Linked DNA regions of Gemmata obscuriglobus. The main gene of each other region encodes a partner of the protein of the gene in region 2 in a complex. Links are inferred from orthologs where the notes say so. Each region holds a gene or a part of one and is shown on either strand. Other genes may lie near its edges.

The links. Proteins that work in one complex are often made in the same cells at the same time.
Region 1: the proteins of GobsT_RS34815 (region 2) and GobsT_RS00440 are in contact, whole or in part, in a crystal structure (PDB 5DUD), measured with the Escherichia coli proteins. The link is inferred for Gemmata obscuriglobus from one-to-one orthologs.

Annotation. Positions count from the first base shown.
Region 1 is NZ_CP042911.1:85,497-90,547, reverse strand. The notes cover bases 1,440-4,438. They hold GobsT_RS00440 (5-oxoprolinase subunit C family protein), read right to left. Parts: upstream 3,412-4,438; coding sequence 2,467-3,411; downstream 1,440-2,466. Other genes in these bases: uppP (undecaprenyl-diphosphatase UppP), read right to left, coding at 4,102-4,438; GobsT_RS00435 (5-oxoprolinase subunit PxpA), read right to left, coding at 3,408-4,094; GobsT_RS00445 (hypothetical protein), read right to left, coding at 2,039-2,404; GobsT_RS40340 (ISAs1 family transposase), read left to right, coding at 1,564-2,007; GobsT_RS40345 (ISAs1 family transposase), read left to right, coding at 1,440-1,583. Also shown: GobsT_RS00465 (ISKra4-like element ISGob7 family transposase), read right to left, coding at 1-578; more of GobsT_RS40345, read left to right, coding at 861-1,439; more of uppP, read right to left, coding at 4,439-4,944; GobsT_RS00425 (carboxypeptidase-like regulatory domain-containing protein), read left to right, coding at 4,994-5,051. UniProt on the Escherichia coli protein: Catalyzes the cleavage of 5-oxoproline to form L-glutamate coupled to the hydrolysis of ATP to ADP and inorganic phosphate.
Region 2 is NZ_CP042911.1:8,400,529-8,406,015, reverse strand. Bases 1,062-3,956 are described here. They hold GobsT_RS34815 (5-oxoprolinase subunit B family protein), read right to left. Parts: upstream 2,910-3,956; coding sequence 2,214-2,909; downstream 1,062-2,213. Other genes in these bases: GobsT_RS34805 (hypothetical protein), read left to right, coding at 3,586-3,956; GobsT_RS34810 (RNA polymerase sigma factor), read left to right, coding at 3,098-3,589; GobsT_RS34820 (ABC transporter permease), read left to right, coding at 1,062-2,124. In the rest of the region: GobsT_RS34825 (ABC transporter ATP-binding protein), read left to right, coding at 1-606; more of GobsT_RS34820, read left to right, coding at 610-1,061; more of GobsT_RS34805, read left to right, coding at 3,957-4,032; GobsT_RS34800 (hypothetical protein), read left to right, coding at 4,053-5,487.

The sequences.
Region 1 (5,051 bases), 8.3 Mb from region 2 along the record:
CGCCGGGCAAAAACGGCCATCTTGAGATCCCGCCAACCGTCCTCCACAGTGTTGACCTTGCCCGCGTCGATGTGCAACTCGCTGTCCACCGGCCGCTCGGTCCTGGCCGCGGCTTGGGCTCGGGTGAAGACTTCAGCGGTCGAGCGGTGTTGCCGGGTGGCGGTGGCCTGGGCCGCCGTGGCGTGGCAGAGTTGCCGGATGGTGTTGTCGTCCAATTCCCAGCCGACCACCTCGGCCAGAGTCACTTCGGCTTTGGCGAAGGACTGTTGGACGCCCAGCAAGACGGCCATCCGACAGGCGCCCGGGGTGACGTAGCCGCTGAGGCCCAGCCCGCGATCGGCTCCGAACTCGCCTTGCCCGCAAGTGGGGCAGTGGAAATACCTCCGCTCCAGCTCAATCGGACCAACGGCGGTCACAACCGTTCGGGTGTGCGGTCCTTTGGAGCGCCCGGGGTGCGTCTTCGCGCAGGTGCGGGCGCGCCCCCTTTTTGCTCGTCCTTCTCGATCCGTGAACCCAAGGCGGCACCGAGTGTGGTCCGCAACAGTTTGCGCCCTTGATCGAGTGCATGCTTCTCGCAGGCGGCCAGGACCGTGCCGTCGGGAGCTTCTTGGGCCAGACGATTCAGGTCCGTGAAATAGCCCAGCAGTTGTTCCAAGGCCAACCGTTCGGATTCGGTACTGTATTCTATAGTCAGCGTCGGCATCAGTATCCCTCCCAGATTGCCACGGCTTCCCCAGCCGGCTCCCATACCGTTCACAAATGCCAAAATCCAGAGGGGCACCCGCCTTTCCTTATTTCACCTTGCTTACACGAGGGAACGTGGCTATATGGGGCGCCTTCTCGCAGCCAGGAAGGTACCCATGTCTCCTTGCACCCTGGTCGATGCCCTGGCGGCGGTTCCCGATCCCCGCAGCAAGCACGGCCTTATCCACCCACTCGCCCCCTTCCTCGGACTCGTCGCCCTCGCCATGCTCATGGGGCGCACCAGCCTCAATGGCATCGCTCGCTTCGGGCGACAGCACGGACCCGCCCTCGCCCATGCCCTCGGCTTCCGACGCGGCAAGACCCCGGCCGTTTCCACGCTCTCCCGCACCCTGCGACGCTTCGACGCCGACCAACTGGAGCACGTCCTCTCGTACTGGATCGCCAGCCGCGTCGACCCGGCCGCCTTCACACACATCTCCATCGACGGCAAGACCCTTCGAGGCTCTCGCAACGGCGCGATCCCCGGTCAGCACCTGCTGGCCGCATACGCCCCCACCGTCGGTGCCGTACTCGCCCAGGTCAAGGTCGATGCGAGCACCAACGAGCACAAGGCCGCCTTGACGCTCCTCGGCATTCTGCCGCTGCGAGGGAAGGTCGTGGTCGGCGACGCCATGTTCTGCCAGCGAGACCTGGCCGAGGAGGTGGTCGGGGCCGGCGGCGACTACGTGCTCACGGTGAAGGACAACCAACCCGGATTGGGGATCGACATCCGAGCCGGGTTCGCCTTCGAGACCGCCGCCCGATCGATCGCGGCGGCCACTTCCCCCTGGGGATCGGCCTCCGCCCGCCCCGAGCCGCATCGCCACGACCGTCGATAAGGGTCACGGCCGCATCGAGAAGCGGACGCTGCAAACGACCTCGATTCTGACGTGCTCGCCGACGTGGGCGGGGGTGAAGCAGGGCTTCCAGTTGACGCGTGAGCGGACGGTCCGAGGCCAAACGACGGTCGAAGTGCATTTCGGCATCACGAGCCTGTCGGCCGAGAAGGCGGATGCGGCCACACTCCTGAACCATGTGCGGACGCACTGGCGCATCGAGAACGAACTGCATTACGTGCGTGACGTGACACTGGGCGAGGACGCGTGTCGTGTGCGCATGGGGCACGCACCACAGGTGCTGGCGGCGCTGCGGAACGCCGTGGTGCACCTGTGGCGTGAGGTCAAGGCGGTGAGTTGCCCGGAGGCGATCGAGCGGCTCCAGATGGACCCGGCAATGGCCAAGGGACTTATCGGAGTTACGTAGAGTGAATCAAGGAAAGGCCCTGGGGATCGGGTCACGAACGAACCCGGCCCGCGTGCGGCAGCGGTGCCACTTCGACCTCGACCGAGGCCCGCCTAGGTTCTTCGGTTTCATCGGCCGGCGGGATCGGCGGAACCTCTTTCGCAGGTGCCCCGAACGAGGCCGGTACGACTTGCGGATCGAAAGGCGTGCCCTCGGCCTCTGTCGCCCGAGCTTCGAGCAGTACGTCGGTATCCGTTACCTCGACGACATCAGCCAGGAGCACCGGTTCTGCGGCTGTTTCGGCAGCCGGCACCTCGGGAGCGACCGTCGGCTCGGGGGTGGCGAAAAAGGCGAAATGAACCGCCGCGTACCCGATCACGGCACTCGCCGCCGCGCTGATCAGTGCTGCTTTCCGCATGGTCCCGCTCCTCCGTGCGTTGAAAGTGGGCCGGATAGCGAGGGCCGCGAGGGGGAGCAAGGTCAACCGAGAACGGGCCGTCGCTCCGCAACGGCAAGCCGCACGAGCCACCCACGCAGGAACTCTGCCCGCTCCCTGGCCGCGTTCTCCGCCTCGGCGGACGAAACGCAAACGAATCGCACCCGGTCTCCGGGTCGGAGTTGCGCGAGGCGGTCGAGATCGGCACGGATCACGTGCGCCACCTTCGGGTACCCACCGATCGTCTGACCGTCCGCACCGAGCACAATGGGCAAACCGTCGTTGGTCACCTGCACGGCCCCGGGCGCGACCGCTTCCGAAACCAGTTCCCCCGACCTCCGCACAATTGGCGCCCCGTGGAACCGCACTCCCATGCGATTACTCGCGGGCAACACGTCGTAGGTTTGCGTAAAGAACCGGTCGTCAACAAACCAGTCGCGCTGCGGCCCATCGAGAGTACGAAGAGACTGGAAGCCCTCCCCGGCACTGAAGGGAGGTGAGAGATACGCTTCCTCTAACCACGCGAACGGCAGACCCCGCGGCTCACAGCGGCTCGCTGCGCACGTCAGGATGGTCCCGGCGCGAATAGGTTCCAGCGCGGAGCGGCTGCCGAGCACCTCGTTCGCTTCAAAACCGCCAGCCACGCATAAGTACGCCCGCGCGCCCGCCGCCGTTCCGCCGACCCGCAATACTTCTCCCGGATCGAGCTGGAAGGTCATCCCCGAGTTGAGTGGCCGACCGTTCACAGTGCTTTGAAACGGCGCCCCGAAGATTACGCACGCGGTCGGGTGAAGGGCTTCAAGGACCGGCCCCGCGAGCGCGACTTCCAGTGCCGCGACGTGCGAGGCGTTCCCGACGAGTGCGTTCCCGAGGGCAAGTGCGGCACGGTCGGCGGCGCCGCCGACGGGCACCCCCAGCGCGCGGCTCCGCTCGCGCCCGAAATCAACCAAAAGCGACTGCAGCCCGGGTTCACGAACCGACAAACTCATGCGAAGGCCTTCAGCGTGAACCCGCGCGCCAGAAGCGAGGCCCGCACCGCTCGTGTGAACGTCACCGCTTCCGGGTTGTCACCGTGAACACAGATCGTGCGCACGCCCTTCGCGCGAACCAGCCATTCGACCTGGGAAACGGCCTCGGCGGGGTCGTGAACGAACGCGTCGGGCTCCGTGCGTGGCACGAGCGAGCCGTCCGGCCGGTAGCGGCGGTCCGCAAAGCCCTCGGGTACGAACCGGCTGTTGAGTGTCTTCGTTGCGGCTTCGAGTTGCGATCCCGGCAGGCCCACCACGGCGAGGTCGTAACTCGCCGCGACCTCAACAACCGTGTGCGCCAGGGTTCGATCACGGCAGGCTTGGTTGTAAAGGGCGCCGTGCGGTTTCACATAGCGCACCTTGGGAGTCAGTGCGAGCAGCGCCCCGAGCTGGTAAAGACACAGTGCGGCCACGTCGTCCGGCAGAAGTGACTGCTCGATCCGTCCGAAATTGGCACGATCCGCGTACCCGGGGTGCGCCCCGACCGTCACGCCGTGCTGGCCCGCGAGTGCGAGCGTCGCGGCGATCTCGCTCGGCCCGCCCGCGTGCAGGCCACAGCACACGTTGGCGGACGTGATGAGCGGCATCAGTTCGGCATCACGGCCGCCCCCTTCGCCAAGGTCCGCGTTCAAGTCAATTTCCATGCCGGCCTCATTTCAGTACACCCACGGCAATGAGTCCGAGAATCCCGACCCCGAGTAAAAGCCGGTACACTACGAACGCACTCGTACTGTAACGTTTCAGAAAGCTGAGTAGAAACGCAATCGCGAAATAGCCCACCAAAGCCGACACCAGCAGCCCGACGACCAGGGCCCGGAGCTGTTCGCTGGCGAGTAGCGTTGCCCGCTCGTCGTACATTTCCTTTAGGCCGGCCCCGAGAATCGCTGGCAGCGACAACAGGAACGAGAACCGCGCCGCCGCGGAACGGCTCAGCCCCGCGAACAGCCCGGCGGTGATGGTCGTCCCGGATCGCGACCCGCCCGGCATCAGCGCGAGAGCTTGAAACGCTCCGATCCAAAGCGCATCAAACCAAGTGATTTCCGTCTCGGCGCGAGGCGGTTGCCCGCGTCCCGCCCGCCGCGCCGCCCACCACTCGGACAAGGCCATCAGGAGCGCGAACGCGATTGCCACGATCGCGATCGATGTCGGGTTGAAAAACGTCACTTTAAGCCACTTCTTCAGCGTGAATCCAGCTCCCACAACCGGCACGCTGCCGAGCACGATGAACCACCCGAGGCGCGACTCTGGTGTGCTGGCGAGCCGCCGCGCCCGAACGTCCGCAACAAGTCCCCGCAACATCTTTGCGATGTCCGAGCGGAAGTACACGAACACCGCGACCAGGGTTCCGAGCTGAATCACGACCGTAAATGCGTCTTCGGGCTTCTCGTGCCCCAACAGGTTCCGCGCGACGAGGAGGTGTGCGGTGCTGCTGATCGGCAGGAACTCTGTCAGTCCCTGAATGATGCCCAACAATACGGCTTCCCAAATGGGCATTCCCACTCCCGCTCTGGTAAAATGACCGAACCACCGTTCGGAGCCGCCGATGCGACTTTCTGGTTCGCGTTTCCACCCGATCGCCCTCGGCCTCTTAGGGGCGCTGC
Region 2 (5,487 bases):
ATCGCCGGCCGCATGCACTACAAGATCAAAACGTACTCGAAGGGCATGAAGCAGCGGCTCGGCATCGCGCAGGCGATGCTGCACCGCCCGGACCTCATCATCCTCGACGAGCCGACCGACGGCGTGGACCCGATGGGCCGGGCTGAGATCCGCGACCTCATGGCGCAGCTCAAGGACGACGGCCACACCATCTTCCTCAACTCGCACCTGCTCGGCGAGGTGGAACTCATCTGCGACCGGGTGGCCATCCTCCAGCAGGGCAAGCTGGTGCGCGAAGGCACCATCGCCGAGCTGACCAAGACGAAGGGGACGTTCGTCCTCGGGCTGCTGGCCGGCCAGACGTTCCCGACCGACGCCGTCGCGCAACTGGGGTTCACGGTGCGCAAGCTGCCGGACACCCCGGGGCACGTCGAGGTGACGCTGCCGGACGGGCAGACCATCGAGCCGGTGATGAAGCTGCTCTCCGGCCAGGGGCTGACGGTGACCCACATCGTCGAGAAGAAGCAGTCGCTGGAAGACGTGTTCATGACGACCGTGGAAGGGGCCGAGCCCGGCGTGGACCGCGGCCGCCGCCGCCGCGCACGCCCGGTCGGCGGGGGGGAGTGAACCGTGCAACAGTTCTTCGCCATCCTGAAAGACTCGTTCCGCGAGGCCGTGGACGGGTTCGTCATCTACCTGATGCTCGCGCTGGCGCTGCTGATGGTGGTGCTCGTGGGGAGCGTGTCGTACGAGCCCGAGGGGCCGGGCGAGGGCCTGCCCGCGGTGCTCGACCAGTTCAACATCGTGTTCCCGGACAAGGGCCGCAGCCAGTACCCGGTCGGGATGCCGATGCCGCTCGCGTACACGCCGTCCGAAGCCGGGTTAGCGGCCGACGGAACCATGACGTTCAACCTGACCGTCGAGTACACGGACCAGCCGTTCCGCACGCGCAAAGCCGGGGCCGCGAACGACGCGTCATCTGTGAAAGAAGGCGGCGCCACGGACGAAAAGAAGGACGAAAAGAAAGAGGAGAAGAAGCCCAAACCCAAGCCCCCCGGCGGGGCGGACGTGTTCCGGTTCGCGGTAGCGGCGTGGAAGCTGCCGGCCGGCGAGAAGATCAAGGAGGACCCGCGCCAGAACCGGAACCGGCTCCTCAACCAGGGCGGGACCGACAAGAAGCTCGAAATCGTGATGCCCCCGAACATGAAAGACGAGGACATCAAGGGCGTGTCCGACGAGGACATGGCCGAGTTCCTGCAGTCGCAGTTCGTTACGTTCGTCGGTGTGAGCAAGTCGGACGTGGTCGTGAAGCGCAAACCGGGGGTGGCGGAACCCGAGTACCAGTTCGAGGTGACGCTCAAGAGCGTGACCGGCGCCCGCGGGTGGCCGCACAAGATCCACATCCTGTTCAAGGCGTTCACCATCGATCGGGTCCCGCTGGGGTTGGCGGTGTACTTCGTCCAGGATCAGTTGGTGAACGGGATCGGGGCCGCGGTCACACTCCTCCTGAGCGTCGTCATCACCGCGTTCTTCATCCCGAACATGCTCCGCAAGGGGAGCCTGGACCTGCTGATCTCCAAGCCGATCGGCCGGGTGCAACTGCTCGTTTACAAGTACATCGGCGGGCTGACGTTCATCTTCCTGGTTTCGACGTTCACCATCGGGCTGGTGTGGCTGGTCACGGCGATCCGCTCCGGGTACTGGGACCCGAGCTTCTTGCTGGTGATTCCGGCGCTGACGTTCACGTTCGCGGTCGTGTACGCGGTGTCCACGCTGGTCGCGGTGCTGACCCGCAGCGCGATCGCGTCCATCCTGATTTCGGTCGGGTTCATGTTCGGGATGTGGGTGATCGGTGGGGTCGTCAAAGGGTTCTTCGACCGCAACAAGGTGACCCAGCAGGTGAACTTGCCCGAGTGGTCGTACACCCTGGTGGACACGCTCAACAACATCCTGCCGCGGTACAAGGACCTGGACAAGCTGACGACCAAGCTGATCGCCGACGCGAACCTGCCGACCGGTTTGTCGCGGTTGCTCGGGCTGCTGGTCGAGTTCCCGTCGTTCGGCGGGGCCGTCAGCGTGTCGCTGATCTTCATCGCCCTGGCGCTTGGGCTCGCCTCGTGGCGGTTCGCCAAGCGCGACGGTTGAGCCGCCCCTTCGGGTCCGTCAAAGGTCGAAAGCGAAAAGGCAAAAGGGAAACAGCGTTAGCCGTTCCCTTTTGCCTTTTCGCTTTCGATTTACTTCAATCGCTCGCCTTCTAACTGACGGTACCGCGCCTCGTCGATGCGCTCGAAGCGGACCGTGTCCCCCACCCGCAGCGGGAAGAACCCGTCGGCCACGTCCACAATCGTCAGCGGCGTTCGGCCGATCAGGTTCCAGCCGCCGGGGCGCGCCAGCGGATAAATGCCCGTCTGGCGGCCCGTCAGCCCGACGCTCCCGGGCTCGACCCGCGTCCGGGGGCTCGGCAGCCGTCGCACCCCACACAGTTCCGATGGCAGATACCCCAAATACGGGAACCCCGGCACGAACCCGATTGCGTACACCGTGTAAACGGTCGCCGTGTGCCGCTCGATGACGGCGTCGGCCGAGAGGCCGGTGTGCTCGCACACACGGGCCAGGTCGAGTTGCATCTCGTAACACACGGGAACGCGAAAGGCGAGTGGGGGGCGTGAGCCCCCCGAGTGGGCATTGCCGCCGAGCACGGCCTCGGAGGGTTCGCTCTTCTCGCTCGCCAGCGCGTTCAGCCAATCCATTACGTCTGCGGCGCGAATTTGGTCGGCGTCGAAGAACACCCCGACGCTCGCGTAGGCCGGGACGACATCGAACAGCCAGACGGGGTTAGCCGCGCGTACCGTCGCGGCGAGCGCCACCGCCGCGGGTTCGTCCGCGAGGTACGCCAGCACCGCCTGATCGCCCAGAGGGGTGAGTTTCATGCCCGTTCCGATCGTTTCCGGTTCCACGCCTGCGTTCCAGGTCATACGTTCGGAAGGGTCTGCATTCCACGACGCCGAGCGATTTTCGCCGCAGAGTGGGAACCCGAAACCCCGAAACGACTGCGTTTGATATAGTGGCGCCGCGGGCGCCTGAAATGCCACGGCGGGAGCGGCGTTAGTACCTTTCGATGGGACCGGAGCAGCTAGCCGAACTGGTCGATCGGTACGCGGCGGCACTCGTGCTGTACGCGCGGCAGTGGTGCGCGACCCCGGAGGACGTGGTGCAGACCGCGTTCCTCAAGCTGGTCCGCCTCGGCACCCCGCCGGACAACCTGCTCCCGTGGCTCTACAAGGTGGTGCGGAACGGGGCCATCGACGCCAGCCGGGCGGCCCGCCGGCGGCACCGGTACGAGGCCGCCGCCGCCGACAGCGCGCCCCGGTGGTTCCAGCCGTCCTACGACCCCACCGGGCTGGACGCGCGGGCCGCTTCCGAAGCCCTCTCCGTCCTCCCCGCCGAGACGCGCGAGATCATCGTGGCGCACCTGTGGGGCGGGCTGACGTTCGAGCAGATCGCTCAAGCGGTGGGCAGTTCCGCCGCGACCTGCTACCGGCGCTACGCCGCGGGCATCGAAACCCTCCGCCAGAAACTCGGGGCCGAGCGCCCCGTTCGAGCCACATGAGCACCCCCGCACCCCAGCATCCGCCGAACCGGCCCGACCCGCTCGCGGTCGCACTCGCGCAGCTCGACCCGTCCCCGCACGGGTTCAACTGGCACGCGCTCATGTTCGCCGCGGGGCGGGAGTCCAAGGCCCGGGCGCTTCTGTTCTGGCGCGTCGTCGCGGGGGGCTGCGCGCTGGTCGCGGTCGGGTTGGCCGTGGTGCTCGTCTTCCGGCCCGCTCCCCAGCCGACCGAGCGCATCGTGTACATCGACCGGTTCACGCCCCCGCCGAAGGGCGCCGCGCCCGCGGTGGAACCCGCGCCCGCCCCGTCGTGGACCGACAGCCCGGCGCCCGAACCGGGCGCGGCGGTCCGCTGGTTCGGGGTCCGCAACGAGGTGCTCACGGTCGGGCTCGGCGCGCTGCCCCCCCTCGGCCCCTCGGCGCCCCCGCCGGGCGAGAAGTGAAGCATCCGGAGGGACCAGACATGGCACGCGTGTTGATCTTCCTGCTCCTGGCGTGCGCGCTCGCGGGGGCACAACCACCAGAACGCGCGCCCGAGCCGAAAAAGGACGCCCCGCCCGACGGTGTGGAGCGTTCCCACTCGCCGGCCGCGCTCGTCACCCGGCTCGCGGCGTCGCCGGCCCCGGCCGCGGCGCCGGCACTCAAGTACGAACTGTTGCCCCGGCTCCGCGACCGCAAGCCGGGCAACGCCGCGATGGACTACCACCGCGCGAAACTGCTCCAGCCGAGTTGGCCCCGTGACGCCCAGGAATCGAAAAAGCTCCAGGACACGCTCATCCGATGGGAAGAGGGGACCGTCGACGCCCTGCCGCTGGCGGAGGTGAAGAAGTACCTTGCGACACACGCGGCCTCGTTCCGCGCGCTCGACGACGCCGCACGGGCCGACCGGTGCGACTGGGAGCTGGGCTCCAAGCTGTCGGTCGGTAACATCGACGGGTTGCTCGCGGAGGTGCAAACCTTCCGTGAACTGGCGCGGTTCCAGAAGCTGCGGACCCGCGTCGCGCTCGCGGAGGGGAAGTTCGACGAGGCCGTCCACTGCATCCAAATCGGGATGCGGCTCGGCAAGGACGTGGGCGAAGGCCCGACGCTGATTCACACGCTCGTCGGCGTCGCGGTCGCCAGCATTTTCCTGGGCGAAGTGGATCACCTGATTCAGCGCCCGGGCAGCCCGAACATGTACTGGGCGCTCACCACCCTTCCGCGCCCGGTCATCGACCCGCGGATCGCGTTCGAGGGCGAAGCCCGGCTGTTCGACAACCTGTTCCCGAACGCGCGGCTGCTCGAAAAGGGGGCGCTCTCGACGGACCGCGCGAACGCGCTGCTCGAAGAGATGATGACCGCGTTCCAGACGATGGGCCGCCCCGACGACAAGCAGATCGGCACCGGCGGCATCGGTACGACGGCGTACGCCACCATGAACTACCAGGGCGCGCGGAAGCAACTCCTCACCCTGGGCTGGGACGCGGCGGCGATCAAGGAGATGCCTGCGGCGCAGGTAGTGGCGCTGCGGGCGGTCGCCGCGTACCGGTCGTACAACGACGACCTCGCGAAGTGCTTCAGCCTGAACGTCCCCGACGCCCGCACCGAGATTACGAAGGTGCGCGAGCGGTCCGAAAAGTTGCGCAAGGAGAGCGGCGACCCGATCGTCAGCGTGTTCGCGATGAACGTGCCCGCGATCGAGAAGACGTTCGAGGCGCACAGCCGGCTGAACCGCCGGGTCGCGCTGATGCGCGCCGTCGAGGCCGTCCGGTTGCACGCGGCCGCCGGCGACGGCAAGCCGCCCAAATCGCTGGCCGACATCAAGCTGGTGCCGGTGCCCGAAGACCCCGACACGCTCAAGCCGTTCGTGTACGAACTGAAGGGCAACACGTTCACGCTGACCGGCGCGCCCCCGGCGG